Linked DNA regions of Brasilonema sennae CENA114. Each later gene encodes a partner of the first gene's protein in a complex. Links are inferred from orthologs where the notes say so. Each region holds a gene or a part of one and is shown on either strand. Other genes may lie near its edges. The genes, in order: carB and carA.

Region 1 (15,767 bases):
TCGTGACTGTGATTGATGCCCTTAGTAGTAAATTACGTCAGCGTTTGGAATCAATGTAGTTATCTGCCAAATTGGATTGTTGCTTTTTGTTGAAAATAGCCTGTATGACATCCTGAGGAGATGTGATACGGGCTTTTCAGCATCCTACGCCTTTTTTGTCAAAATCTTGGCAATTTGGCAACCAACTGATTGTAACGAGTGTAAAAACTGAATATACCTAATTTGAATAGGTAATCTAAATTTCATACCATAAAAAAATTTATTTTTGAAAATTGTAGGAGATTAAGTATGTCTCGGGTGCTGAAGCGTCGTCAATTCCTTCAGGGTTCGCTTGCGGCTGCGGCGAGTGTGGGTGTGTCTGCCGTTCGTGCTTCTGCTGTTCGTACTAAAGAAGATTATATTGAAGCAATAGTTATCGGTAGTGGTTTTGGTGGAGCTGTCGCATCACTGCGCCTTGGTCAGGCAGGAATTGAAACAATTGTACTGGAGCGGGGGCGACGATGGCAAATCACCGACGCTGGTGATACTTTCTCCACATACCAGAAACCAGATGGTCGTTCTACTTGGCTGAGTCCGACTACGGTAATATTTGACCAGGTTCCCATTGATGTGTATACTGGCGTCCTTGATATCAAAAGAGGTAATGGGATAATTGCCTATCGGGGAGCAGGTGTTGGAGGCGGTTCGCTTGTCTACAATGGGGTGACTTATCAGCCGACTCAAGAACTTTTCTATCAAGTCTTCCCACGCACCATCAACTACGAAGAACTTGATCGGGTTTATTATCCGCGAGTACGTTCTATCCTCAAGCCTTCTCAAATACCAGACGACGTTCTACAGACTAACTACTATTTGTCAAGCCGGATTTTTCTGGAGCAAGCAGCAAAAGCAGGTCTAAAAGCTCGCAAGCTTGACATGGCTGTTGATTGGGACATCGTGCGCCAGGAAATCGCAGGTCAAAAGGTTCCTTCCGCCATCACAGGTCAAGTGTACTACGGTATCAACAGTGGTGCGAAAAACAGCTTAGACCGCAACTACTTGAGCATGGCTGAGGCGACTGGAAAAGTGGAAATTCGACCCCTACATGTGGTCACTGCGATAGAGGAATCTGATAAAGAGCGTTTCCGAATAGTCTGCAATCAAATCAATGAACAAGGGACTGTGATTGCCCAAAAGTCTTTTGTTTGTCGTTATTTGTTTTTGGCAGCTGGTTCGATTGGAACCACTGAACTTCTGCTGCGTGCTCAAGCAAATGCTACATTGCGTCGCTTGAACAATCAGGTAGGGAAGTTCTGGGGGACTAATGGCGATGGAGTGGGCGCTGTCATTACGAATGGTCCGACTAATCCTACACAGGGAGGTCCAGCAGCGACAGTTATTGAGCACCTAGACAATCCAATTGCCCCGGTAGTCACTGAGCAACTCACCTTTCCCATTGTCCCAGAAGGTGTCATTACTTCTGTTGGTCTGGCAATTGCCAAACCGGAGGGGTATCTCACTTACAATACTTCTACCCAGTCAGCTGATTTGTTCTGGCCTAGCAACTCAGCTAATAATCAGAAAAATGCTCAAGCTCTTGAGTATACCTACCAACTGCTGAACCAAGCTAATAGTACGACTCTGGCTCAACCGCTTGACTTTAGTTCTACAGCTCACCCCCTTGGCGGTGCAACAATAGGTGCTGTATGCAACACTTATGGGCAGGTTCAGGGGTATCGTAACTTATTTGTTGTTGATGGCTCGCTCATCCCTGGCTCGACAGCCTGCACTAACCCCTCGTTCACCATCGCTGCTTTAGCGGAACGCTGCATGGATCGCTTTCTCAACCGGAGTACTTGAGATCAAAAAAACTGAAATGATTATTTATCAGTCATCAGTTGTTTGATAACTGATAAGTGTTGACTGCAAAAAATAACAAGTCAAAATTTGAACAAAAACAGTAATAAAATTCTTAGTAGATCTTCCCATTAAAAAATAGTGACACAAGTGCTATTACACCTCAGTCTTCTATAGACGTAGTAACTTCACTTCCGTTATCCCGCCTGCCATTGGTGCTGTTAGCAGCAAAATATTTATCCATAAGTGCAGGGACTTGTGCAGCTTTTATCCGGCTGTAGCGAGTTTTATCTGGCATGACTAAGTTTGGTCCTGCTTTGCAGTCTTTCATGCAGCCAGTTCCTTTTATTGTGACTTCTGATTCCAAACCACGAGCACTCAAAGCCGCTTCCAAAGCTTGACAAACCTCTTTGCCACCGCGTTTGATGCAATCAGACTTTTGACAGATCAATATAGTAGCTTTTTTGGGCTTGGCGTTATTAATGGCTGGGGTGATGGGCTGATTGGGTGATGCGGTGACTCCTTTGTCAGCATCTGCCAATCTCCCAATCTCCCCATCTTTATCAAGAGTACGAGCCGCCATCACTTGCTGTGCTTTTAATTTTACTTCTCCGGTTTTCGAGTCAAACTTTTTCTCGCCGGTAACTTGCAACCGTGTACCTGGTGGTAACCGTAAGTCAAAAGCAGCGCGTAAATGTTTAGCCAGTTTGATGTAGCATTCCCCCTCAGTAGTTTCCAGTCGTAAGCCTTTGAGCTTATAACCATCTTTGATGACGAAATCGAGAAACTTTCCCTCAAGGCAGAATTCTGAAACGTCGGTTTTGTAGGATTTACTCATTTTTTTGACCAATTATTAACTTGTGTTGTGGCAACACTAAGCATTAACTGCGATATTGCCAACATTTCTTGAGATTCCTAATTGAGTCTTCGCGGCAAATTGTAAATTGCTGCACAACACTCCAAAGTTGTATGGCTGCTGTAGGATTGCTAATTTCAACTGTTAACGGCTGGTTCGTTTGACACCAACAAGGAATGTCTAGTTCCTGCAAGCGTCGATATATTTGCCACCTATCTGCCCAGTTTAACTCAACAGTGTATTTTACTTGCGGTTCTACAATTGACGGTTTCAAAACAATCCCCCTAAAAGTGCAATAGCTTTGCAGTAAGTGTGCCCCTTGACTCCCATGATTTTTTTCAATCGGAACTGAGCACAACTCATCATTAATTAGGGTTCGGAAATCAAATGTATGCCAAAAGAGGGAAATTAATTGTCTTTTAACCCCATTCCGAACCCGTTTTATGGTGATGTGTGTTTAGCCTCTTACATAAGAATAACTTAAGTGCAAAGTTTTCTCAGTAATTTTGGAAAAAAAATTAGAGTAATAAAGATTTTTAAACTATATTATGTTCAAAAATTATAAATGCATATTTACTAAAGAGTGTCAATACTATTTATAACTTTTTGCAAGATTTGTGTGAAAATCTCTCAAAAGGAATGAAAGTTGTCGCTTTTTTTTCACAAAAAGGTCAAAAAATCGTGATATAGATCGAGCTTTTTATCATTTTTTCGATGCTAAGATGTAGAGATTAAGAAGTTAGCAACTATATCTACCAGAAGCTAGGAGAAGCACAATGTCTGAAACGCAAACTTTGTTACGAAATTTTGGTCAAGTATATGACAACCCTATCCTTTTGGACAAAAGTGTAACCGAGCCAGTCTGTGAAGGATTTAATGTTGTATTAGCTAGTTTCCAGGCACTTTACTTACAGTACCAAAAGCATCATTTTGTCGTTGAAGGTGCAGAGTTCTACTCTCTGCATGAGTTTTTTAACGAAGGTTATGATCAAGTCCAAGAACATGTTCATGACATTGGAGAACGCTTGGATGGACTAGGTGGAGTACCTGTTGCTAACTTACGCAAATTGGCAGAATTATGTTGCTTTGAGCAAGAACCTGATGGCGTATATTCTTCCCGTCAGATGGTAGAAAATGACCTGAAGGCAGAGCAAGCAATTCTTGGCGTGATTCGCCGCCAAGCCGCACAGGCAGAGAGTTTGGGCGACCGTGCTACCCGTTATTTATACGAAAAAATCCTGTTAAAAACAGAAGAAAGAGCTTACCACTTGGGTCACTTCCTTGCCAAGGATAGTTTAACTTTGGGATTTGTTCAACCTGCTTCAAACTAACAGACTCGACTCACACTCTCAGAAATAGAGAGTGGTTTAACTAGACTAGAAAAAAGCTGTAAGCACTGGTTCTTAAACAACTATAAGAAATGGCAGAGAGAAGGATTGTTTATCTCTCTGCCATTTTTCATGTAAGTCAACAAAAAAATATAATCTTTAACCTTTAGGGTTGTTAGAAAAAATAGTTAGTCATTCTTTTTTTTTAAAGCCTGAAGAAAAAACTAAATTTCTCGTTCAAATGTTGGTCAAAATTGATTATTGGATTGTTGAGAAATATATTTATCCTAAATGAAAAATAGTTGCAAACAATATTGAGATCCCTGATGATGAATAAAATAAAACTTCTAAAGAAAGGGGAATAAAAAACACCAGACACGGATAGGACCTAAAGAAAAACCTGTAACCTATAACCTGCCCTTTACCTCCCGGTCTATAAAAGAACTAACAAAAGTTGATAATAAACAAAGTAAGTCATGGGTGAAGACCCTTAAAATAATCAGGATTTATATTTTTTTACTCCAAACCAAGAACTATGCCCCGTCGTGACGATATCAGAAAGATTCTGCTACTCGGATCTGGTCCAATCGTGATTGGACAAGCCTGCGAGTTTGACTATTCTGGCACCCAAGCTTGTAAGGCCCTGCGAGAAGAAGGTTATGAAGTGGTGCTGGTCAACTCGAATCCTGCCACAATTATGACTGACCCGGAAACAGCTAATCGTACCTACATCGAACCGCTGACACCGGAATTGGTTGAAAAAGTCATCGCAAAAGAACGTCCAGACGCCTTACTACCAACGATGGGCGGGCAAACTGCCTTGAATATTGCCGTAAGTTTGGCCAAAAGTGGAGTCCTGGAGAAATACAGTGTTGAGTTAATTGGCGCTAAACTACCAGCAATCGAGAAAGCCGAAGACAGGAAACTTTTTAACGAAGCAATGACAAAGATCGGAGTGAAGATGTGTCCTAGTGGGACAGCTTCATCTCTGGAAGAATCCAAGGCGATCGCCAAACAAATTGGCAGTTATCCCCTGATCATCCGTCCGGCTTTCACAATGGGTGGTACCGGAGGCGGTATTGCTTACAACGAAGAAGAATTTGCAGAAATGGCGCAAGCAGGTATAGACGCCAGTCCCGTCTCACAAATTCTCATCGACCAATCTCTCCTCGGCTGGAAAGAATTTGAACTAGAGGTAATGCGCGACTTAGCAGATAACGTTGTGATTATCTGTTCCATCGAAAACCTTGACCCGATGGGTATCCACACCGGAGACTCTATCACCGTCGCCCCTGCTCAAACCCTTACCGATAAAGAGTACCAACGACTGCGGGATATGGCAATTAAAATTATCCGCGAGATTGGCGTGGAAACTGGAGGTTCCAACATCCAGTTTGCCGTTAATCCCGTCGATGGAGATGTGATTGTCATTGAAATGAACCCTCGTGTCTCTCGTTCTTCGGCTTTAGCTTCCAAAGCCACAGGTTTCCCCATCGCCAAGATGGCGGCGAAGCTTGCGGTTGGTTACACGCTCGATGAAATTAAAAATGATATCACCAAAAAAACTCCAGCATCTTTTGAGCCGACGATTGATTATGTAGTCACAAAAATTCCCCGCTTCGCTTTTGAAAAGTTCCCCGGTGCGGAAGAAGTGCTGACAACACAAATGAAGTCGGTAGGAGAAGCGATGGCGATCGGGCGGACTTTCAACGAGTCCTTCCAAAAGGCATTGCGTTCCCTAGAAACTGGACGCGCTGGATGGGGTTGTGACAAAAGAGAAAAATTACCCAGCGGTGACCAAATTCGCGCCCAACTGCGGACACCAAACCCTGAGCGTATATTTGCTGTGCGTCATGCCTTACTTACAGGAATGACGACTGAGGAAGTCTACGAGTTAACGGGTATTGACCCGTGGTTCTTGGATAAGATGCAGGAACTGCTGGAGGTGGAAAAGTTTTTGAAGCGGACACCATTGCAGCAATTGACAAAAGACCAACTGTATGCAGTCAAGCGGAAGGGATATAGCGATCGCCAAATTGCCTACGCCACCAAAACCACAGAAGATGAAGTCCGGCAATATCGCAAACAACTGGGTGTGATTCCAGTTTACAAAACGGTAGATACCTGTGCTGCGGAATTTGAGGCATTTACTCCTTATCACTATTCGACTTACGAAGAAGAAACGGAGATTCTGCCCACGGATAAACCCAAGGTGATGATTTTGGGAGGTGGCCCTAACCGGATTGGGCAAGGTATCGAGTTCGATTACTGTTGTTGTCACGCTGCTTTTGCTTTAAAAGACGCGGGATATGAGACAATTATGGTTAACTCCAACCCGGAGACAGTTTCGACTGATTATGATACGAGCGATCGCCTCTACTTTGAGCCGCTGACAAAAGAAGACGTCCTCAATATCATCGAAGCCGAAAACCCAGTTGGAATCATTGTCCAGTTTGGTGGGCAAACTCCGTTAAAACTGTCCGTTCCTCTCCAAAAAGCGATCAGCACTCATACTCGAATTTGGGGGACTCCTCCCGACTCCATCGACGCAGCAGAAGACCGAGAGCGGTTTGAGAAAATTCTTCAAGAATTGAATATTACCCAACCGCCGAATGGTATTGCTCGTACCTACGAAGATGCTTTGGTTGTTGCCCAACGCATTGGTTATCCAGTGGTGGTGCGTCCTAGTTATGTGTTGGGGGGAAGGGCAATGGAAATTGTCTACTCCGATCCTGAACTAGAACGTTACATGACTTATGCCGTGCAGGTGGAACCAGAACATCCAATTCTGATTGATAAGTTTTTGGAAAATGCGATTGAAGTGGATGTGGATGCGATCGCCGATCACACCGGACGCGTCGTGATTGGTGGTATCATGGAACACATCGAACAAGCAGGAATTCATTCTGGGGATTCTGCCTGCACGATACCTTCGATTTCTTTACCAGCGATCGTTTTAGAAAAAATCCGTAGTTGGACTGTGCAGTTGGCAAGGGCACTCAATGTTGTCGGGTTGATGAATATTCAGTTTGCTGTTGTTGGTACGCAAGGTTATTCACCCCAGGTTTATATTCTAGAAGCCAACCCTCGTGCTTCTCGCACGGTACCATTTGTGTCTAAAGCAACTGGTGTGCCACTGGCAAAACTCGCATCCTTAATTATGTCGGGTAAAACATTAGAGGAGCTAAACTTTACCCAAGAAGTTATTCCAGACCACATTGCCGTTAAAGAAGCCGTTTTACCATTTAATAAATTTCCTGGTACTGATATCATTTTAGGACCAGAGATGCGCTCTACTGGTGAGGTGATGGGTATTGACAACGATTTTGGACGCGCCTTTGCCAAAGCAGCATTGGGCGCTGGAGAGCGTTTTCCCTTAAGTGGTACAGTATTCTTCTCCATGAACGATCGCGATAAAGCGGCTGCAGTTCCACTTGTTAAAGAATTTATCAGTTTGGGCTTTGCTGTGATGGCCACAGATGGTACACGTCGTGTTCTCCAGGAGCATGGTTTAGATGTAGAGTTGGTGCTAAAACTGCATGAAGGTCGTCCTCACGTGTTAGATGCAATTAAGAACCATAGAGTTCAATTGATTATCAACACGCCCTCTGGGGAAGAAGCCCAAAGTGATGGTAGACTCATTCGTCGCACAGCCTTGGCTTACAAAATTCCCATTACTACCACAATTGCTGGAGCAAAAGCAATTGTCGCTGCTATCCGTTCTTTACAAAATACAACTTTAGATGTAAAAGTCATCCAAGAATACACAACGGCGAAACCGTAGCATCCTTGGGGAGTGAGGCGAAAAGCAGTGCTCGACCAGAGCATTGGTGTCAACTGAATGTTCAAACCTTTATAAAGACGTTTATTTGACCCCATCTCATCAACTCCCCCCCCTCGCTTGAAAATAGGGCGGAGTAGTTCACTTAAAGAAAGATGAATGCCTGGTCAAACCACTGCTTAATTCACCTATAATTCCGCTAAAATACGGTTTATCTAAAAAGATGCCGTAATTAAATTGGAGAATTTTAATGAGCAAGTGGCAATATACAAAAAAATCAGAGGCGTACTCGATTGAGAAAATTCAGACTTACGTTGTTCAAGTCTGGCAAGGAATTAAACAGTGGAGCAGTAGATCAATCAAAAGTTGGTCTAACGGGCATTCTCTGCAAGGCTTTGTGTGCCTTTTTTTGGTAGGGATCAGCTTGAGCTTAGCGATCGCTGCTTATGCCGCAAGTAGTAGCAATACTTTAAAAGCGACTGATTCTGGAAATCATCCCAGCCTGGTTGCTCAACAGAAAAATATTGAACTTAACCTCGTTTCTTTTTCTGTCACGAAAGCTGCCCATGATAAGATTATTCCTAAATTTGTAGAAAAGTGGAAAAAAGAGCATAACCAAAATATCACCTTTAAACAGAGTTATGGCGCTTCTAGCCCTCAAGCTCTTGCGGTGATTCAAGGAGGGATAGAAGCTGATGTGGTACATTTATCCCTTGCTCCAGATATTCAAAAGATTGAAACAGCAGGATTGATTCAACCAGGTTGGGAGAAAGAATTTTCTAACAACAGTATTGTCAGTAAGTCTGTAGCAGCAATTGTGACCCGTAAAGGCAATCCCAAAGGGATCAAAACATGGGCAGACTTAGCAAAAAATGGAGTCAGTGTGATTACCCCGAACCCGATAACTTCTGGTAGCGCACGCTGGAACTTCCTCGCATTATGGAATGCAGCAACCAAAGCCTCTGGCGATGAGTCTAAGGCAATAGAGTTTGTCACTAATGTCTATAAAAATGTTCCGATCTTGCCTGAAAGTGCTCGTGAGGCAACTGATGCTTTTTTCAAGGGGGGCAAAGGGGATGCTTTGATCAGTTACGAAAATGAAATTCAGCTAAAAGCCTTAAATGGCGACAAACCTTTATACGTTGTTCCCGATGTCAATTTCTCGATTGATAACCCAATTGCGATTGTCGATAAAAATGTGGACAAGCACAGCACCCGTGAAGTGGCAAAAGCGTTTATTCAATATTTGTACACCCCTGAAGCTCAACAAATATTTGCCCAAACTGGTTACCGACCAATTGATCCGGGTGTAGCGCAAGCAAAAGAGTTCGTTGATAAATACCCTCAGATCAAAACTTTGGCAACAACTAATGATTATGGCGGTTGGGCTGTGATTCAGAAAAAGTTTTTTAGTGACAACGCCATTTTTGCCAAGATTCTACGCAGTGTCAACAATTAGGCCCGAAGGGCGTTGACGGCTAACACCAGTCCCCTGGGTGTGGGAGACAATGAAGGAACCTGTTGATTCGCAATCCTCGGATCAAACAAAGTAATATTTTTTTAAACTTTATAAGTAGTTTGATTGAAGTGCTTCACAACAGGTTCAACGTCGCCCAATGTTATCGACGGCTTGCAGACTTTAACAAGTAGATCTGTGACGTATTATTCTCCAGAAGGAAGATGGACTTAAATGTTGTTTTTAATACTTAAATTTTCATAAGAGCCTCATATAGTCGTTACTGCAAAAACGTCAACGTTAAATAAACGAGGCTGTACAGCACAAAATGATTATAGTTATTGTTGATTTTTGTTAATAATTCTTAGAAAAATGTCTTTTTTAATATAAAATTATGAAATAGCTTTCTTAAAAATGTCCAAAAGTAAATTCAGCTAAAATCACATTCAGCCGTTATAAAATGAGTGCCTGAGAGCTAGTCAAATATTCCTCATAAATGTTACAATTTTTAATAAAAATAAATAAGAATAATGTTCCACTGGTTACCTTCTATCTAACCGTAGATACTTGAGAAAAGGGGAAAAAACCTGTAAGTTCTAGCAATTAGGAATAAAATTTCCAGACCATTAGCCGCCCTTGTTTATGGAGCGCGAAAGTCGTGAAATACAGCATGGGTTCCCAGTCTAACTGGGTGGACATCCAAAAAAGGCATCTATCAGCCCGCTTACCGTTCTGTCAAACCCGTCGATACCGAAGAGTAGTGCCATGAAGACCGCTCAGACAGCCACAGACCTCGTGCGGACTTACCTGCGTGAGATTGGCCGTGTGCCACTTTTATCCCATGAAGAGGAAATACATTATGGCAAACAGGTGCAACGTGCAAGCATTCTGCAGGAAGTAAGGGAGTCTCTTGCCATTCAGTTGAGTCGTCAACCGACTCTAGAAGAGTGGGCAAAAGCGACAGAGTTAGAACTAAAAGAGTTGAATGAAGCAATTGCAGAGGGTGAAATTGCCAAGCGCAAGATGGTAGAAGCTAATTTGCGACTGGTTGTGTCTGTTGCTAAAAAGTACATCAAGCGTAACGTAGATTTACTCGACTTGATTCAAGAAGGTAGCATAGGGATGCAGCGGGGTGTAGAAAAGTTTGACCCGACCAAAGGATATAGGTTTTCAACCTATGCTTATTGGTGGATTCGTCAAGCTATTACTCGGGCGATCGCCGAAAAAGGTCGCACTATCCGCTTGCCCATCCACATAACAGAAAAATTAAATAAAATCAAGAAAGCACAACGACAACTTTCCCAGAACCTAGGACGAGCACCCACAGCTTCTGAGTTAGCTCAAGAATTAGAATTGACTCCCAGACAAGTCCGAGAATATATGGAAAAGGCGCGTGTACCGCTGTCTTTGGATTTGCGGTTGGGAGATAACTACGATACAGAACTAGGGGAAATGTTGGAGGATCCAGGAGTTTCTCCAGAGGAATTTGTTGCCCAATCTTCCCTGTCATTTGATTTAGAGCGTCTCATGGGGGAACTGACTCCACAACAAAGGGAAGTCATATCTCTGCGCTTTGGTTTAAATGATGGGCAAGCACACACTCTGGCGAGTATCGGTCAACTCCTCAGTATTAGCCGTGAACGAGTGCGGCAAATTGAGCGGGAGGCCTTAACTAAACTGCGTAAAATCAAAGCCGATATAAATGAATATCTAGCTAGTTAGTTAGTGATTTGTCATTTGTCATTCACCAATGACAAATGACAAAAGATAGCTTCTGCTTGCTGTCATGTACGACAAATAAGCAGTTACCAGTTACCAGTATTTGTTCCCCATAACCCTGTTCACTGTTCACCCTTCGGGTATCTCTATAGCCCTGCCTTGCCCGCACTCGCGTTCGGAGACGACACGCACAAGGGACAAGGGACGCCAGATGCCGTGAGAGCGGAAACCCTCATCAAGCACGCTTACTCACTCTTAACTGTTAACTGTTCACTGTTAAGCGTTGCCTACTATAACAATCAGGTGAAACAATCCGTTGCTTTTGGTACGGTTACACCCACTCCCACACTGTAACCAAACTGTTAGATTAGTCAGTAGCAATATAAAAAAGCTAAAGTGTTGTCTTACAGACGAAACATATTTACAGGGCTAGTCATATCGACCGCAGTTATAGTAGTCAAGGAGATATAACGTGAGTAACCCATCCAATCGAGTTTCAGAATCAGAATTTTTTAACAGTGAGTCAGAAACTGGTGATTTGCTCTGGCAGTATGTAAAATCATTAAGTCCTGAAACGGTTAACCAGTTATCTAAACCCGCTTCGCCCGAAGTTTTTCAAGTCATGGAGCGCAATATTGTAGGGCTTCTGGGTAACCTACCTTCTGAACATTTTGGTATCAGCATCACCACCAACAGAGAAAGTTTGGGTCGTCTTCTTGCTTCTGCCATGATCAGCGGTTATTTTCTACGTAATGCTGAACAAAGAATGAATTTTGAAGTAGCACTGCAAGGTTCTGACATTAATCATACTGATGCTGGTTAGCGGCTTGTGCTGAAAAACGAAAAAATCTTGCTATTCATTATACAATACAAGCTCGGCAAACAATCTTAATGTTTGCCGAGTTTTGATATAAATAATAGATAAATTTTTTCCACTTCCACCTCTGGCACTCTCTTAAAAACAAACATGAGTGAAACTGCTGTTCTACCTCATAAAATTATTGGCGTTGCTGTCATTTGGAATGACTTGGGAGAAATTCTCATTGATCGCCGTCGTTCGGAAGGTTTGATGGGTGGTTTGTGGGAATTTCCTGGAGGTAAAGTTGAAGCGGGTGAAAGTATCGAAGAGTGTATCAAACGGGAAATTTCTGAAGAACTAGCAATAGAAATAGAAGTGGGAGAGCATTTAATCACTATCGACCACACCTATACGCACTTGCGCGTAACCCTCATAGTACATCATTGCCGCTATGTATCAGGTGTTCCTCAACCAATTGAATGTGAAGAAATTCGTTGGGTTAGTTTGGATGAACTAGAAAGCTACACTTTTCCTGAGGCAAATAGTCAAATTATTGCTGTTTTACAATCACCGTAAAGTTCTTCCAGTAAGATTCTCAACGACTGCAATCAACTCAGCAGGCTCAACAGGTTTTGGCAGGTATATCTCGAAACCTGCTAAAAGTGCTTGCTTACGATCCTCTGCTCGGGCATAAGCAGTAACAGCAGCAGTTGGAATGTGTTTGCCAATCTTAGTTTCTAAGTTTCTCAACTTCTGAACAAGCGAGTAACCATTTTCTTCTGGCATCCCGATGTCACTGACTATAACATCTGGTGGAAAAAGTTCAATCATATTGAGCGCCTCGCTCACCGAGCCAACTGCAGTGACACTCGCTCCAACCTCCTCCAATACGATGCTTAGCAAATCTCGGGCATCTGTCTCATCATCAACAACTAGGACTTGTATACCATCCAAGCAAGAGGAGTTTGAGGAGGAGCAAGTTTTCTTTGTGATTTGTGCCATTCCTGTGGTTTTCAAAAACGGCAGGTTGAGTGTAAACGTGCTACCTTTTCCTAATCCTAAACTTGTCGCATAGATAGTACCGCCGTGAAGTTCAACAAGATTACGGACAATTGCTAGTCCCAGTCCAAGTCCAGTTTGCTTGCGAGTATTGCTACTATCTGCTTGACGGAAGCGGTCAAATATGTGTGGTAAAAATTCTGGGCTGATGCCTTGACCATTATCACTTACGCTTAGCTCTAGGTGGGTGTCAACTTCCGCTAAGCAAATTTCAACCTGTCCACCATGAGGAGTGAACTTGATGGCGTTTGAAAGCAAGTTCCAAACAATTTGTTGCATCCTGCCTGGATCTCCAGAAATCACGTATTTGGAAGAATTCAGCACAGTCTTAAGTTGAATCGCTTTCGCCTCTGCTGCTGGACGAACCACATTGATAGTAGTCTCGATCAAACTGACTAAATTCACCGGGCAGCAGTGTAACTGGAGCTGACCACGAATGATTCGAGAAATATCAAAGATGTCATCAATCAGTTGGGCTTGAGCTTGTGCATTACGCTCGATAGTTTCTATGGCACGAGTTTTAGTCGCTTCGTCAAAAGAACGATTGCGGAGCAGTTTAGCCCATCCGAGCATCGAATTCAGTGGCGTTCGTAACTCGTGGGAGACAACAGCAAGAAACTCATCTTTGAGGCGGCTAGCATCTTCAGTTGCTTGATGAGCTTGCTGTTCTCGCTGTAAGAGTTGGGAGAGTGTTTCTTCTACTCGCTTGCGTTCAGTAATATCACGTTGGATTGAAATCCAGTGTGTGTACCACCCAGTCTCATCTGCAACAGGCACGACACTCATCTCTACCCAGAACTCAGAGCCATCCTTGCGGTAGTTAATCAGCTCGAAAACCCCTGCTTCCCATTGCTCTAAAGTTTTGCGGATTTTGTCCAATGTTGCTCGGTTAGTCTTTGGACCTTGTAGAATACGAGGAGTTTTACCTAAGACTTCTTCTAAACTGTAACCAGTCGTGCGGGTAAAGGCTTGGTTAATATAGAGTATGCGAGAACCTGGCAAATTAATAGGTTCAGCTTCAGTAATCACGATGCCATCGTTGGCATTAACAACTACAGATTCCAACAGCCGCAGACGTTCTTCAATTTGCTTGCGTTAATAACTTGTAAACGCTCTTGTAAAGAAAGTGGCAAGTTAATTGCCACGGATGCTTGTACGATCGCCCACAGTTGATTCGCATCTTGCCCAGAACTACACATTGCTTTCCAACCTCAACTAACTTGCTCACAATGGTTTATAGCTCGGTAAGTTCAACATAAACCCGATCTGAGAGGGTAAAGCGGGTGTGCTGCTTAACTACCAAGCGAATTCATTCAGTAAATATATTTAGCTTGTTTACATAACTTTGCAAAGTATGAATAATTATTAAAATTATCTTAAGTTTCGTGACTCAATCTATAATGTCTTTGAATTTGTCTGGTTACACATCTGCCGTGAGGAAGAGGCTCAGGGGGAAGCTAAAGCAGTAAAGTTATCGAAACTCAGGTGAGTAAGAAAGTCTGAAAGATTTAGTTAATTCGGATACACTGGTAAGGTAAAATGGAACCATGCTCCACCATGAGGGGCGGTTTCTACCCATATTTGACCGTAGTGCGCTAGAATAATGCGCTGGCATAAAGACAAACCAATACCGTAGCCTTCTTTACCTTGATCACGCTCTAGGCGGTAATGATTTTCAAAGATGCGATCGCGGTTTTCTTCAGGTATACCAGGACCAGTATCGCCAACACTGAATTGAATTTTCTGGCTAGTACGGTGAAGTCCACAAACACTGATATTCCCACCTTCCGGTGTGTATTTGATAGCGTTATCCAGCAAGTTTATTAGCACCTGCCGTATGCGTTCTGGATCTGCATAAACATTGGGTAAATCTTTAGGAATATCTTTGTTTACGTTGTGGGATTTGGCGGTGTAGCGATCGCGCAATTCCTCTAAAACTTCAAGACAAAGTTTACCGATGTCTGTCTTTTGTGGTTGAATAAAAAATTCCCTGTCTTTACCATGACCTACCCGTAAAAGGTCAGTAATCATACGATCTATTGTCTTTGTTTGGCTACGGGCTTGCTTGAACAAATGCAGCGTCATTTTTGGTGTCAGACGCTCAAATTCACCTTTTTCTATGTTGTAATTAGATTGTAAGGTGTCTATGGCCATAGAAGCTGCAGTTAGCGGATTGCGGAGGTCATGAGCTAACATAGCTATCACCCGGTCTTTAAACTGGATTTGCTCTTGGAGTTTCTCTGTTTCCTGTTTGAGGCGAAAGACTTCATCTGATAGTCTCATAAGTTCGGCTGAAACAGCAACAGAACCGATAGAGGACTTGGGTTCTTTGACACGATCGTTGTGATCATGTTCGTGGAAATCACTCTCTAATTGTAAGTAGGCATCTATAGCGGCTTGCCACCGGGGCCACCAAGTTTTTAATTGACCAGTTATATTACTACCAGCCAAAATTTCTCTTGGCTCTGGATGAACTTTGATTAAAGCTGGTGTTGCTACCAGTTTAAAATGTTCCGCTAAATAGGGTTGTTGACCAACATCAACAATCTGAAGTTCAAAATTGTAGTCGGCTTCCAACTCTTTTAAGTAAGAGCGAATTCGCTGTACTTGTTGTTTGGACTTTGGTCGTCCATCGACAAAAAGTAACAGCTGTAGTGGAGCCTCAGAAGAAATAGGCTGATCCTGGGAAACTTGCATGTAATCGTGTTTCAGCACTGGTAACAAACCGACGACGCTTTACAGAAAGTAAAAATTAACTGGCGGTTGTCGATGGGAAGGTCGTTGTGTTTTTTATTTAATATCTATTTTAGATTTTTCAGACTCCTAACTTATATAGGTTTTTGAAATGAGATCAATTGTTTTTATCGTTTTGGTTCCTTTGGAGATGGAAATTGCTCCTTTGAGAGGGACTTTCCATTGAAGCTAAGTTGCAA
Region 2 (14,876 bases), 4.4 Mb from region 1 along the record:
CAACTCAGTCACTCCAGTCGGACCTTTAACAGCATCCAAAGGAATGTCACGAGCTGCTAAGGATCATGTCAAAGACCAAGGATCAAAAGGAATTCTTGGTCACAAAGGAAGCGACAAGAGTGATCCCTTTACTCGCTTAAGCCGCTACGGAACTTGGAAACGCACCGCCGGAGAAAATATTAGTTATGGTTCCCACACGGCGCAAGATATTGTCATGCAATTAATTATTGACGATGGAGTTCCAGATCGCGGTCATAGAATAAATATGTTTAATCCTGCTTTTAAGGTAGCGGGAGTTGCTTTTGGAATTCACAACACATACAGGCAGATGTGTGTGATTAATTATGCAGGAAGGTATGTAGAAAAGTCATAATTCCTAACTCAAGGACCTTTGACAGATGACTGATTCATGTGGTGCGTGGTACAAATGTACCTGGAATTTGCCTATGTGACATAATTATATAAAGCAACATAATAATGATGAACTCTCGCCATAGCAACACAGCTTCATCTGCTGTTGACCTCAACGTTCACATTCAAGGTCAAGGCTTCCCAATTCTCTGCTTACACGGTCATCCTGGTTCTGGTTCTAGTCTTTGTGTCTTTACCAATCACCTGTCAAAACGCTTTCAAACTTTGGCTCCAGACTTGCGTGGATATGGCAAGAGTCGGTTTAATGGCGATTTTGATATGCGCGACCATTTGATTGACCTGGAAGCGCTTTTAGACCGCCTTAGAATTAAAAAATGTCTAATATTGGGCTGGTCGCTCGGTGGCATTTTAGCAATGGAACTAGCACTACAGCTACCGGAACGAGTCACTGGACTGATTTTAGTGGCGACAGCTGCCCGACCCAGAGGCAATCATCCGCCTATAACCTGGCAAGATAATGTTTACACCGGTGTTGCTGGACTGTTGAGTTATATTAAACCAGATTGGCAGTGGAATATTGAAACTTTTGGCAAGCGATCGCTCTTTCGCTACCTGATTCAACAACACACTCCCGCAGCCTACAGCTACATAGCAAAAGATGCAGTATCAGCCTACTTACAAACTTCTGCTCCTGCGACTCGCGCTCTTTTTTCGGCGATTGGGGCTGGGTACAATCGACTAACAGAGCTAGAAAAAATTCAATGTCCTTCTTTAGTACTAGCTGGTGCATGCGATCGCCACATAACAGCTGACGCCAGCTTAGAAACTTCTCGCTACCTCAAAGATTGTCAGTCACACTGCTATCCTAATACTGCTCATCTTTTCCCATGGGAAATCCCGAACCAGGTATTGAGCGACATTGACTGCTGGCTTGAGAAAAACCAAAAAGTTGTCAGTGTGTAGTTACGCCTAAGCGTAACTACGAAATAGCCTTATAACCAGAAAAGAACCAATAACAGTTAACAGTGAGTCCAGCGCGCATGAGACGTTTTCCCGCCGTAGGCGACTGGCGTTCGCCCTCCAGGCGTGCGCTTTGCGCATACCCGATAGCCGTAAGGCGTGGCGTTAGCCATAGGGTTATCAGTAAACAATGAACAGTGAATTCATAACTGATAACTGATAACTGAATTCTCCTGAATTTAATTACATTTGACCGCTAAAGACAGGCTGTACTTTGCGGTCAGTCCGTTCCCCCAGGTCATCAGCAATCGTCAAAGCAGTTGGTTTACAGCGTTTTACATCAACCCCAATTCCTTGGGCTCCTTCGAGTTCCAAATCTTCTACGTAGCCTTTTATGGCCGCTTTTGCATCAGCAGAACTGACAAACGGTCCAAAGTAGTAAGTGCAACGGGGGTTTTGTGTTACAACTTCCACCCACCAAGCCAAGCCAAAATTGTCGAATATGTTAATCAACAATTCCTTAAAGTTATTCCAAATAGTTTTCATGGTTCTCGCCAATTTCTAAATGTGATACTCGGTTTTAAATGCTGCCAGTTTTGACTGCTTTACATTTCTTTATACTCTGTTTACTCTTCTTTTTTCAAAGAAATTTTTTGGAATTTATCCACGTATAGGGTATTTATCCAGCGATGACGATAAATTTCATAAAGCGCCATACCCGCTGCTACTGAGGCATTCAAACTTGGAGTCTTACCTTGCAAGGGGATCGACACCAAAAAATCACAATGTCGTTGTGTCAAAATACTCAAACCTTCGCCCTCAGAACCAACTACCAAAACAATAGGACCGTTAAATTTCACGCTATGTATAGGTTCGCTTGCTTCTGTAGCAGTACCGTAAATCCAAAAGCCACCAGCTTTCAGTTCTTCCAAAGCACGTTGCAAGTTCACCGCCCTAACTACGAGAAAGTTTTCTAAAGCACCAGCAGCTACTTTCATGACTGTGGAGGTGATTCCACATGCTCTACGTTGTGGGATCACCATTCCTTGAGCACCCAATGCTTCTGCTGTGCGAATAATTGCTCCCAAGTTGTGAGGATCAGTGATTCCATCAGCCACAACAATCACAGGATCAGTTTCAGATTTTGCCTTGGCAATCAACTCATCCAAGTCAATGTAGGCATAGGGAGCAATTTGTGCCGCTACACCTTGGTGGTTAGCTTGTTCTGTAATTTGGTCTAGGCGCTTAGGCTCAACTTCGTCGATAATTGTGCCATTTTCTTTCGCTCGTAAAATCAGCGAATGAAAGCGGGGATCGTAACGGAGGCGCGAAGTGATCCAGATACGGTTAAGATCCCGCTCGCTTTCCAAAGCACTCAACACTGGATGACGACCGTAGATCAAATCTGTATCTTCTGATTGATCAGAAGATACAGATGAATCAAAGAATTTCTGATGCGGGCGTGGGCTGTCTCTCAAACCGTTAGCACCCTTACCTCTGGGATTGGGACTCAGATGAGAAATGACACGCTTGCCCTTGACTCTCAAGGGTTGCGCAGTATTGTTTTCGCCAGAAGTCTTAATTTTTCTTGGTTTATCAATCATGTGAGTTATTGGTAGAGCTTAATAGGTAAGCATTGTTGTGATCTCAATTGGTCTGAACCGACTCTGCAAGTTTTGCGATTCGTGAATTGAATTTCTTACGGCTTTTCTAAGTCAAGTTTTTGCAAAAGTTCGCTTAAGCGATCAAAATCGGTGAGATACAGGTAGCCAATTAAAGTTTCTAAACTAGTTGCTTGTTGATAGGTTGCCATATCAACCCGCCTAGGGCGTCCGGTGGCAGCGTTGCGACCCCGTCGGACAATTTCTAACTCAGTGTTATTTAGATGAGGATACAGCGACTCCAACATTTTGGCTTGCGTCTCTGCCCTGACTTGTGCCACAACTAGACGATGGTATGCTTCGGGTCGCCTTGATGGTAGTAGATAAAACATTCTAACGTAGAGCTCACAAACTGCATCTCCCAAGTAAGCTAAAGCAGTAGGAGATATTTGTTGCAGCTGGGCTTGTGAAATTTCTTGGAATAATTGCTCTTTGCTTGCCCTTAGTAGTTGACACCAAACTGAATCCTGACTAGGAATTTCATTTGAGCCATCTAGTAGGTTTTCCTCCTTTGATGTCACAAGTTTTTCTTTCCTCACAAGCTACATTAGGCAGGTTTACCTAAGCATAGTCAATGCTGAAAAATTTACTTGCTAAATTTTATCTTTTTTTCAATTTTGGTTACCATTTCATATACTAAAAGCACTGAGGTGTGAAGTGTAAAAACCAGATAGATCCATAATTATTTATCTGGAACCTAAAAGTAAAAATGCTTTAAAAGCCTTAAATTATAAGGTTATGACTTATGAAATGGAGTTTATATCTTCAGATTATAGCATACAATCACAGGTTTTTGAGCCTTATACACTATTTATTTATGTTTCTCAACCCGAGATATTTGTACTTTACGATTTCGCTCCGTACTTTATGAGTTAACATTACGCAAAATCACAAATTCTAATTTAATAATAATTAAGCTATCCAGATTAAATTATCGGATAGCTATATAAGGTTCTCGGGTCAAGGAATCAAGACGATTTGACGTTTTCTAGAGCCGTATCAACTGACTGTTGTAGGGCGAGAAACTTCTCCAAGCGAACAAGCTTGACCGTCTGAGTAACACGGGCATTAGTGACAATTTGGAAAGTGCCTTTGGAGTTTTGAGCCTGCTTGGCTAACTGTACCAAAGCACCCAAGCCAGAGCTATCAACAAAATCGATTTGCGAGAGATCCAGAATAATGTGCCCTGGTCCCTCGTCAATCTTGCTCCCAATAACCTTGCGAAATGTCGGTTCGGAAAACGCGTCTAACAAACCTGTGAGGCGGAATAGCTGGCAGTTATCCCGGACTTCACGAGTGCCTCTCAGGCTTACAGTTAGATTAAGTGGCTCAGCAATAATTCCCTCCAGATAAGTTATGGTGAACGCTCAAGTATAGATGGTTTTAGTGTAGGTTGTCTACAACCTACTGGCAGGGAAGATGGGATATAGGGGAAAAGAGGAAAGTAGAGAGCCACACAGTAAGACTGGTGATGCTTTGAGGGTAATCAGAAGGTAGGTAACTGGGGTTAGCCATAGGTATACCCTAAAGGTGAGGGAAAATGATCCCTGCCTTTTGTGCTCCCTCACTTTCTCACTTTTATTGTCTGCCTCATCTTTGTTGTCCCCTTACCCTTGCGCGACTTTCTTCATTTTTATCCTACTTTGGCAACTGTTGCTCGACGAGCAGCTCGCATTGTTTGAACAAATTGCTCAAACAGATAGTCAGCATCGTGAGGACCAGGACTTGCCTCTGGATGATATTGTACGGAAAACACAGGCAAAGACTTGTGACGTAATCCAGCAACAGTCAAGTCGTTTAAATTAAGATGGCTAATTTCTACAACGCTGTTAGGTAAAGTGTCTGGATCAATTGCAAAGCTATGGTTTTGGCTGGTAATTTCTACTTTTTGTTGTAGACCAGCTGGCTGATTTAAACCACGATGACCAAATTTTAGTTTAAAAGTTTCCGCTCCTAGTGCATGACCCAATATCTGGTGTCCCATACAAATACCAAATATCGGTTTGTTAGTCTCCAGTAACGCTTTTGTGGTTTTTATTCCTTCGGTGACAGATGCTGGATCGCCAGGACCATTAGAAAGAAAGATTCCATCGGGATTGTATTTGAGAATTTCTTCTGGTAAGGTATTTGCGGGAACAATAATAACCCGACAACCGTAACTTGCTAAACGACGCAAAATATTGCGTTTTACCCCAAAGTCAATGGCGACGACAGTAAAAGATTCCTCGGAATTTTCTTGACAAGCAGGGTTAAACTCCCATACTGGCTGGGTGGGATCAGACCATTCATATATGTCTGGGGTGGTAACCTCGTGCACAAGGTTCAATCCTTTCATGTTAGGGGCTGCCTGTACTTGCTCTAGCAATTCAGCCTCATCCAGAATTTCTGTGGAAATACCACCATTCATGGCTCCGAACTCCCGAATTTTACGAGTTAATGCGCGGGTATCAATTCCATAGATACCAGGTATATGCTGCTGTTCTAGGTATTCTGGTAAGGATTGTGTTGAGCGCCAATTACTTGGTCGAGTACAAATATTGCGAGCAATAGCACCCCGCACCTGTGGTTTACTTGATTCTTCGTCCTCTAGATTAACGCCAGTATTCCCCAATTCAGGATAAGTAAAAACAACTATCTGACCACAGTAACTAGGGTCTGTCAGGACTTCTTGGTATCCACTCATACCAGTGTTAAAGACAACTTCCCCAATCGTGGTTCTAGTGGCACCAAAAGACCAACCACGATATGTGGTTCCATCTGCCAAAACAAAAATAGCAGGTATTGCGTCAAAAACAGACATAAGCGATAACATTCCAAGATTTGTGATTAGGCGACAGGTAAACAGTTCAAAATTTCAAAAATGCCCTATGCCTTGGGCACACACTTTACGCTCATTCCAAATTTCAAATTAAAAAAACAGTATTGGTAACCATCCTGCTCGCTTGCTGTATGGAAATTTAATGGAGGACAGGTAAAACACGAGTTACAAAATAATTAAGCTTTAATTTCATCACTTTACCTGTCCGTTTACAGATTATGAAATTCTTACCCCGTACTTTACAAACTAAAATTTAAGAGCATGACATATAAAATCTTCCAACAATAATAGACAGTCGCAGAAAATTTCTACGCCGAAGCGCAAGTAAAATTATAATTAATCATGCATCAGTTTATCTTATCCCGAGCAGCGCTGGTTCTTCTGTCAACCACACTAGCGGTTTTGACTGTTGCCTGTAATGGAAAGCAACAGGTTAGCGTTACAAGTCATGAGGAGCAACCTGCGTCTAAAGATCAAAGCGTTGCATCCCCTGTAGCGACAATGGCACCTCCAAGTGCTACTCCACAACCACAGCCGACGGTGCAACCCACCAGAGAGATGTCAGTTAACTATTTTGAACAGGGACTGAACAAAGCTGTTGGAGCTCTCAACATCAGCCAATCAGCTAAATCGACTGAGGATTGGAATTTTGTGGCAATTCTGCTTGCAGATGCGATCGCCTTAATGAAAAAAGTGCCAGCTGATAGTCCTGATTTCACAAACGCCCAAGCAAAAATCTTAGATTACCAGCTTGATCTCAAAAATGCAATACACAAAGCCGTCCCCCCTATCAATCCGTTACAACAAGCGCAACCAGAAAGGATAGCTGCCATTCCTCAAGTTTCTGTGACACCAACTGTGACACCAACTGTGACACCAGCTATTACCCAACCAACTATCACCAAAACACCTGCCGCAGCACCAGAAAAATTCCAACCACCATTACCACAGGTGACTCCACTAACACCGCTTAAACAACAACAGGTGTTTGTTCCACCAACAATTAAACGACAAAACGAACAACTGGTGTATATAGCCCAGATTAAACGACGAATTGGTGGTACGCCAATTATCGAAGTCACCTTTAATGGCACTCAACCGTTTGAGATGATTTTAGATACTGGAGCTAGTGGCACAGTGATCACCCAGAATATGGCAAATGCTTTGGGAGTGGTGCAAGTTGGAAAGGCTAAGGCAAACACAGCAAATTCTAAAGCAGTGGAATTTCCTATCGGTTATGTGGATTCGATGGAAATTGCAGGGGCGAAAGTGAATCATGTTTCTGTGGCGATCGCAAACGCGGATTTAGAAACTGGGCTTCTCGGACATGACTTTTTTGGTGGCTACGATATCACCATTAAACGCGACATTGTAGAATTTCGTCCCCAATCGACTTCGCCTGTTTGGGGTGGGCGATCCGCGCCAATGCCGATTGGGCGGCTAAGAGATAACCCATCGCAAACCACTCCCAGAGTAACTGAGTTTACTGCTCCAACTGTGCCCAAGCAACTCCCTTCTGTAACAGATCCTTAGTGCTTGTGACAAAACTCTCCATTCAACGCACTGTTATACTTGCTTAACTCTTGCTTGACACCTTTCAAATCTAAGAACAACTTATACCATTTTGGATTTTAGATTTTAGATTTTAGATTTTCAAACAATTACTAGTAATCGCTTAATGCGTTCCATCTGTCGCAAACATTTTTTGAATTGGTATCATTTCATTTCAAAAAACTTGACATTTGAGACTTTTTGATCGTTAAAGAAGTTTCTTCGCATGACATTTTTTTACCTTTTCTTAACCTTTTCTTAACTTAAACTTAATATTGACGTTGTTTACTTATTACTAATTCACTTTTTGCTGCAACATTTAAGCCCTCCAAAATCTGATAACTCCAGAAATTGGAGGGTTGTTTCTGCTACTAGGTAGCAAGTAAACCTTTGCAATCCTATCGAAGCAATATTAGAACAGACTTTGAAGGATAATCACTTTCTCTTAGATACAGCCAAGTCCTACTTGCTCAAAGAAATTGTACCTCAAGCGAACAAGATAGACCATGATCCAAATACTTTATTCTATGCACTCCGAGGTCTTGGCGAATTAGACCTTTTGGCACTCAAGGTTCCACGTCACTGGAGTGGAAAAGAAGTTAGTGAACAGACATATGGCACCTTCCAAGAACTATTAGCACGCTATTCTGGTGCTTTAGTCTTTTTGCAAACTCAACACCAGAGTGCGGCTGGTATGCTTGTTGCTAGTGCCAACTCGTCCCTACAGGAAAGATACCTCCCCCGTATGGGCAACGGTCAAGTTTTACTGGGTGTTGGTTTTTCCCAGTTGCGACGCGCAGGTGATCCCCTGACTGTAGCCACACCGGTTGCTGGGGGATATCAACTTAATGGGGTTGTTCCTTGGGTGACAGGATGGGAATTTTTTGGCGAATTTATCATTGCTGCCACATTACCAGATGGTGGCGCTGTTTATGGTATTGTCCCGTTAGTCGAAACACATCAACACTCAGGAGGTACGCTGACACTTTCACCTCCAGCACAATTAGCGGCGATGACATCAGCTAATACCGTAACCGCTACCCTGAAAAACTGGTTCTTACCCACAGAAAGTGTTGTTTTCATTAAACCTGCTGGTTGGATTCACGAAAACGATAAAAAGAATATTCTTGCAGCTGTTTTTATGGCGACGGGATGCGCCCTTGCTGGTTTAGATATTGTGGAGTCTGTCGTCAGCAGAAAACCTCTACCTTTTATCCAAAAAGCTTTTGATTCTCTGCAACAGGAATTGAACAACTGTCGCAACGCTGTTCGCGAAGCGCAAAATAATTCTAGTTTGGAATTTGCTGAACGCTTACAATTGCGGGCTTGGGCGATTGATCTTGCAGGACGAATAGCTCATGCAGCGGTGACTGTTTCTAGTGGTGCTGCTATATATAGTCATCATAATGCACAACGGGTGTACCGTGAGGCGCTGGTCTTTACTGTGATGGGTCAAACTCCTGCAATTATGGAAGCAACTTTGGGGAGATTGACGCGATCAGGTTTTGAGAATGAACCGCACCAGAGCAATTTGCGGTGTGGATCTTCCTCCCGCAAAGTTCGCGGTGGGCGCAGAGGAAGCAGAGAAGGAACAGAAGAGGAGAAAAAGATCGCTTATTCGCGGGTGATACATTTGAGTCATGTCATTGACTCGGATATTCCTCAATGGCAAGGTGATCCACCAGTTGAATTTGAGACTGTGGCGGAATTGCATAAGGATGGTTATTATCTGCGGCGTTTTTCTCTAGGAGAACACAGCGCGACTCATATTAATGCTTCCAACAGTTTTCACCTTGATGGTGTAGGGATTCACGAGTATTCTGCTGAGTCGTTGGTTGTCCCTGGCGTAGTTATTGATATTCGGGAACAGGCGCTGGTAAATGCGGATTACACTCTTTGTGTTGAGGATATTCTGAGTTGGGAGGAACGCTACGGTAAGATTCCGCCTGGTTGTGTGGTGTTACTGTATACAGGTTGGCAAGAGAAATGGTCGGATGAAAAAGCTTTTTTATACCAGGACGAGCAAGGAAGTATGCATTTTCCTGGGTTTGATAACGATGCGACACGGTTCTTGCTGGAGGAACGCGAAATTGCCGGAGTCGGAATTGATACTCATGGAGTAGATTCAGGGCAAGATACTACTTTTGGGACTAATTCCTTGGTGTTGGAGAAACCGCGTATTGTATTGGAGAATTTAACGAATTTGAACCAGTTACCGCCAACAGGGGCGACTCTAGCAATTGGTGCGTTGCGGTTACGGGGTGGTTCGGGTTCTCCGGTTGGGGTGTTGGCGTTTGTGCCGTAAATTTATAATTCCTCTACAGAGGTTTAGATAACTTGACTGCATTTGCGCTTCAAAAGCAAAACTGCATATAAAGCCCCGAGAGACAGTAAACCTACTGTTGAAGCTGGTTCGGGTACGGTTATGGAGGCGTAAGTAATACCAACGGGACGCAACAACCGACTGTTAGTAGGTACGAAGACGGAACCAGACTGACTTGGGGCGGGTAAGGGGTTTCCAGTCACTTCGTCATAACGCAGGATTGCGCCAAAGTTATTGTTTGTCGTATCAAACCCAACTGTGTAGAGGATATTGTTAGGATCGATGGTTAAATTACCAATGAAATTGTTACTTGGTGTATTTGTGTAATTGGTGGATAAAACATCCAGTAACTGCCCTGTCTTGAAATCATATCTTCTGATTCCGTTAGCAAAGTCACTCACAAAAAGGTCACCTTTGGAACCAAGTGTTAACCCAAGGAGACTAACAAATTGAGGGCTGTCTGGTAGTGGTGTTGGCTGTTCAATAAAGACAGTAGACGTTTTGGTTGCTAAATCAAAACGCAGCACTTGGCTGGGTAAACCGGGAAAAGTGGGAACGCCATCAACAGCAACACTACCTTGAGTCGTGACATATAAGCTTCCATCTGGACCGAAAAGCAGATCGTTTGGTCCATTCAAACCTCCAGGTTGACCATTTCCCTGAGAAAATTTATCAACAAACACTCCTGTGGTGGCGTTGAAACGTAAAATCTCGTCACTTAAAAAACTCGCGACGTAAAGATAACCATCGGGACCGAATGCTGCACCATAGGGGCGAATCAAACCGTTACCAGAGGCAAAAACATCGATAAATTCTCCAGTCTTTCCGTTGTAGCGAAGGATTGCAGAAGTTTCAGGGGTAGTTCCGCTGCTAACGTAGAAGTTACCATCAGGACCGAAGTTCAAGTCATCTGGATCTTTTAAACCGCCACTTGTTGCTTTAACGAACTCGCCAAGAAAGTTCCCATTCTGCTCATCATACATGATTACATTGTCACCTCTAGTGTTACCAATCAAAAGAACTGCACTAGCAGGAGACAAACCAAGACCAAACGCAGTCAAACCACTTACAACGACAGAAGCAGCAAAAGTTGCAAATGTGTTATTCATTATAATTACGCAGTTAATTATGAAAGCTGGTAATTATTTTACAGAAAATGTGTCACAAAAGATTCTTTGGATACAAATATTTGGAGCAACTTTGGCAATTGGTGTGTTGCTGTTGCGTGATGGTTTGGGTTCTCCGGCTGGGGTGTTGGCGTTGATTCCATAAAAAATCTTTGTTGGCTTTTGATTTTGTTGGGTTTTGATAAAAATAGGACTTACGCATTTGGAGGAAGGAGACAAAAAGATTATCTCCTGCTGTCTCCTCCTCGATTGCTTTTTAAGTCCATTCAACTGTGCGAAAGTTTTCTACGAATCTGCTGAAAGTTTATCCTATGTAAGCTTATCAAGCTGAGTTACGATTCCAGCAATTTTTACCAGTCCTGAAGCTGGGCTTAAAATTACGTTAACAAGGTTTGTAAGATTCGTTAAAATTTGTACCAACTTATTCACTTCTTGCAGTTCTTCGATAGCAGCGCCTAACTTATCCGTGACGTTTGTTATTTTTTTTGCTGGTTCCTGTAAATCAGTTCGTATTTCGTTAATTTGTTCAATAGCTATCTTATTTATACTACGAATAAGACGATCTGCCGAGTCTGATATTTTTAAGGAATTTGACAGATTTATCTGAAAGTTTACAACTAACTCTTCTCTTCTATCCCGGATTGAATTAACAAGTTCGATCATCCTAGTCTTCAAGTCTTCCAATTCACTCGATTTCAGAGTAAACCCTACCATATTACATCTCCTTTTATATTAAAACTGTGAGTAAGAATGAAACTTTTTCGGACACAAATTTAAGTTATAAACCTTTCTGCATTTTTTGAATTAAAGGTTCTAAGCTTCTTTCGTATTCAGATACTATTTTTCCAACATTTTTGATTTCCTCCTCATCGTATCTAATTGCTTTTTCTTTAGTCACTGATTTATCTGCCTTAGGTGTGTAAAGGTCTTGACAATAGTTTGGTAACTGGGCATCATCGAGCTGATCTTTACCTTTACCTTGAAACTCCGTTTTCAGATCGCTATGCATTTTCGCTATTTTCTGAAGTAGTTCTACATAGTTTTCTGCAGCATCTCTTCTACTTCTGATAGAATCCATAGCCTTGTTATAGTTTTCTTCTAGCGTGATGAAATCTAGAGGTCGTTCCTGGTAAACTGCTGTAACCCCACCTATGTAATTAACAACGTACTCTCGAATTTCTAGCTCTTCTGCTTTCAAAATTCCGTTAACATAAGCCTGTTGTGTAAGTCCTGTTAAGCCTCCTTTTGCAGGTTCGTTAGAGGCTAAATCTTTTACACCAGATGTTGCACCAATATAAGTCTGTATATCTTTATCGGTACACACAATTGCTTTTTTTAACTTTTCGCGGCGAAATTCCCTTGTGAATGCATTGGTAATAAATTTGGCAATATTTATGCCAGCGTCAACATCAGAGTTATTTAAACTAGAGAGTTTTCCGTTAGATTGCGGAATTTTTAAATTCTTGAGTGATTCACCAAGAGCATCAAAGTTTTTATCGAAAGATACAGTATCACCGCTAGCAATTTTACCCAAAGCTTTTAAATATTCTACAAGAACAGAGTTTGCTTGTTTAACATTATTGACAGCCGGTCTGTTGGAATTCTCACAAATTGTTTCTTCTTCTTCTCGCTTTCGTACTGGACCTGATGAGCTTCGATCTGCTCCAGAGGGTGGAGCTACCAGAAAAGACATGTATTTCGTTCTTGTTATGCAAGAGTTATAAATGTCATCAGCTATATTTGAGGATGTTTTATCCAACGTATCAGCCATTTTTCCTACATTTTTAACTGAGGGAAAATCACGACCACAACTGTTAAGTAAAAGAGCAAGCGGAACTAGAGCAAATATTGCTCTGCGAGGTTTCATATGAGGTATCATGTAATTTTTTTAGGTATGATTGAGAAAGAAAGTTAAGCTGATTTGTCTTCCTTCTACATTCTTAATAGGTGCAACGGAAAGTGACTTATGCACTTGTGAGATAAAAATAGATAAGATGTCGTTTTGCCTTTAGTTCACTACCCTGAGGTGTGACTTGACTACAACCGATAAATCAAGCGAAACTGGTGCAAATGTTCCAGTGCATCTCAAATCCGGAGGTGTATATCATGATCACTCCCCTGACTTGTCGCAATTACATCGCCGCTGAATGGGTGAATGCTGCTTGTGTTGACACCCTAGAAAGTCGTAACCCTGCTGATAGCCGGGAAGTTGTTGCGACTTTCCCGCGTTCTGCAGCAGTTGATGTTGACAATGCAGTCGCAGCAGCCCGCAAGGGATACCGCAGTTGGCGACTTGTCCCCGCGCCAGCAAGAGCAGAATATATCCATAAAGTGGGAGAACTTTTACAAAAATACAAAGAAGAACTCGCCCAAATCATGAGTCGGGAAATGGGTAAACCCCTGACGGAAGCACGGGGAGATGTTCAAGAAGGTATTGATTGCGCTTTTTACAATGCTGGTGAAGGACGACGATTGTTTGGGCAAACAACACCTTCAGAAATGCCCAACAAATTCGCGATGACGGTAAGAACACCCGTTGGAGTTTGCGCCCTGATCACTCCGTGGAATTTCCCAGTCGCTATTCCCTGCTGGAAAATGATGCCAGCTTTGGTATGCGGTAATACTGTTATCCTCAAACCCGCTGAGGATACCCCCGCTTGTGCAACGAAACTTATTGAGATTTTTGCAGAAGCTGGTTTTCCTGAAGGTGTTGTCAATTTGGTGCATGGGGTGGGACAAGAAGCGGGAAAAGCTTTAGTTGAACATCCTGATGTTGACTTGGTATCTTTTACGGGTTCTTCTGAGACGGGTGCTTTTGTCGCCTCGACTTGCGGACGCACTCACAAGCGAGTTTGTTTGGAGATGGGCGGTAAAAATGCTCAAATTGTAATGGAAGATGCAGATTTAGAACTTGCTCTTGAGGGTGCAGTTTGGGGGGCTTTTGGAACAACTGGGCAAAGATGTACTGCTACAAGTCGCCTGATTTTGCACCGCGACATCAAAGAGAAATTTACCGCTATGCTTAAAGAGCGCACTAGTAAGTTACGCTTGGGCGCAGGAATTGATCCCAACACTGATATAGGTCCAATTATTAACGAAACGCAACTTCAACGGGTGCGCAAGTATCTGGATATTGCTCGTGAAGAAGGTGCAAAAGTCTTGATTGGTGGAGAAATCGCAACTGAGGGAGAATTACAACACGGTTACTTTTTTCAACCGACTATTCTTGATCAAGTCACTCCCAAGATGCGAGTCGCTTGTGAAGAGATATTTGGACCTGTGGTGGCGGTGATAGAGGTGAGTTCATTTGAAGAGGCGATCGCCATCCTCAACAACACTCCCTACGGTCTTTCTTCTTCAATCTACACCCGCGATGTCAACCGCGCTTTCGCCGCTATGCGCGATATTGAAGCCGGGATCACTTATATCAATGGTCCTACGATTGGTGCAGAAGTTCATTTGCCCTTTGGTGGTGTCAAACAAACTGGAAACGGACACCGGGAAGCTGGTTCTGCTGTTTTGGATGTGTTTACAGAATGGAAGACTGTGTACGTGGACTTCTCTGGAAGTTTGCAGCGTGCTCAAATAGATAATCGTAGTTAGGTTATTGGATTTATGGACACAAGCGCCAGCACAATTAAACTCGACCAGTTTTTAAAGTTCGTGGGTATCGCACCAACTGGTGGGCAAGCTAAGCTACTCATTCAAGGAGGCGATGTCAAAGTTAATAATACAGTTGAAACCCGACGAGGACGGAAATTAGTATCAGGCGACAAGGTGACGCTGGGAGGACAAACCTTTGAGGTTGATTTGGAGAATTTATAATTGACAGCATGCCAAATGTTCGCTCTTTATGCCAGATGCACTGCGAGCATATTGGTGGCTTGTCATAGTACGCGAGCAAGATGCTCGCATACTTTCACACCATTGGAATGCTTTCTTTATAATTTTTCTAATACCGTTTCACGAAACATTTGATACAAATAATTTGTTTCTAATTCTTTCCCCCTGCTCCTTACTATGCATTTGTATCAACCTTAAAATAAAACGCTATAAAAGATATA

What was found.
Region 2: the proteins of carB (region 1) and carA are in contact, whole or in part, in a solved structure (PDB 1KEE), measured with the Escherichia coli proteins. The link is inferred for Brasilonema sennae CENA114 from one-to-one orthologs.

The regions. Positions count from the first base shown.
Region 1 is NZ_CP030118.1:1,797,793-1,813,559, reverse strand. What follows is about bases 4,162-8,004. They hold carB (carbamoyl-phosphate synthase large subunit), read left to right. Parts: upstream 4,162-4,555; coding sequence 4,556-7,804; downstream 7,805-8,004. Outside these bases: phosphonate ABC transporter, permease protein PhnE, read left to right, coding at 1-59; DP114_RS07645 (GMC oxidoreductase), read left to right, coding at 289-1,839; DP114_RS07640 ((2Fe-2S) ferredoxin domain-containing protein), read right to left, coding at 2,000-2,674; DP114_RS07635 (Asr1405/Asl0597 family protein), read right to left, coding at 2,718-2,966; DNA starvation/stress protection protein DpsA, read left to right, coding at 3,469-4,023; DP114_RS07620 (sulfate ABC transporter substrate-binding protein), read left to right, coding at 8,052-9,260; DP114_RS07615 (RNA polymerase sigma factor, RpoD/SigA family), read left to right, coding at 10,023-10,979; DP114_RS07610 (DUF760 domain-containing protein), read left to right, coding at 11,449-11,799; 8-oxo-dGTP diphosphatase MutT, read left to right, coding at 11,944-12,351; DP114_RS07600 (ATP-binding response regulator), read right to left, coding at 12,343-13,899; DP114_RS07595 (hypothetical protein), read right to left, coding at 13,887-14,033; DP114_RS07590 (histidine kinase), read right to left, coding at 14,347-15,549. UniProt on the Escherichia coli protein: Large subunit of the glutamine-dependent carbamoyl phosphate synthetase (CPSase).
Region 2 is NZ_CP030118.1:6,182,171-6,197,046, reverse strand. What follows is about bases 3,711-6,662. They hold carA (glutamine-hydrolyzing carbamoyl-phosphate synthase small subunit), read right to left. Parts: upstream 5,794-6,662; coding sequence 4,627-5,793; downstream 3,711-4,626. Other genes in these bases: DP114_RS25780 (retropepsin-like aspartic protease family protein), read left to right, coding at 6,154-6,662; DP114_RS25790 (STAS domain-containing protein), read right to left, coding at 3,962-4,351. Also shown: DP114_RS25815 (CAP domain-containing protein), read left to right, coding at 1-373; DP114_RS25810 (alpha/beta fold hydrolase), read left to right, coding at 481-1,335; DP114_RS25805 (DUF1816 domain-containing protein), read right to left, coding at 1,576-1,878; 23S rRNA (guanosine(2251)-2'-O)-methyltransferase RlmB, read right to left, coding at 1,959-2,936; DP114_RS25795 (Mini-ribonuclease 3), read right to left, coding at 3,032-3,514; more of DP114_RS25780, read left to right, coding at 6,663-7,344; DP114_RS25775 (cyclase family protein), read left to right, coding at 7,787-9,667; DP114_RS25770 (Vgb family protein), read right to left, coding at 9,691-10,794; DP114_RS35340 (hypothetical protein), read left to right, coding at 10,814-10,957; DP114_RS25760 (hypothetical protein), read right to left, coding at 11,122-11,475; DP114_RS25755 (hypothetical protein), read right to left, coding at 11,591-12,679; DP114_RS25750 (aldehyde dehydrogenase family protein), read left to right, coding at 12,919-14,415; DP114_RS25745 (RNA-binding S4 domain-containing protein), read left to right, coding at 14,428-14,637. UniProt on the Escherichia coli protein: Small subunit of the glutamine-dependent carbamoyl phosphate synthetase (CPSase).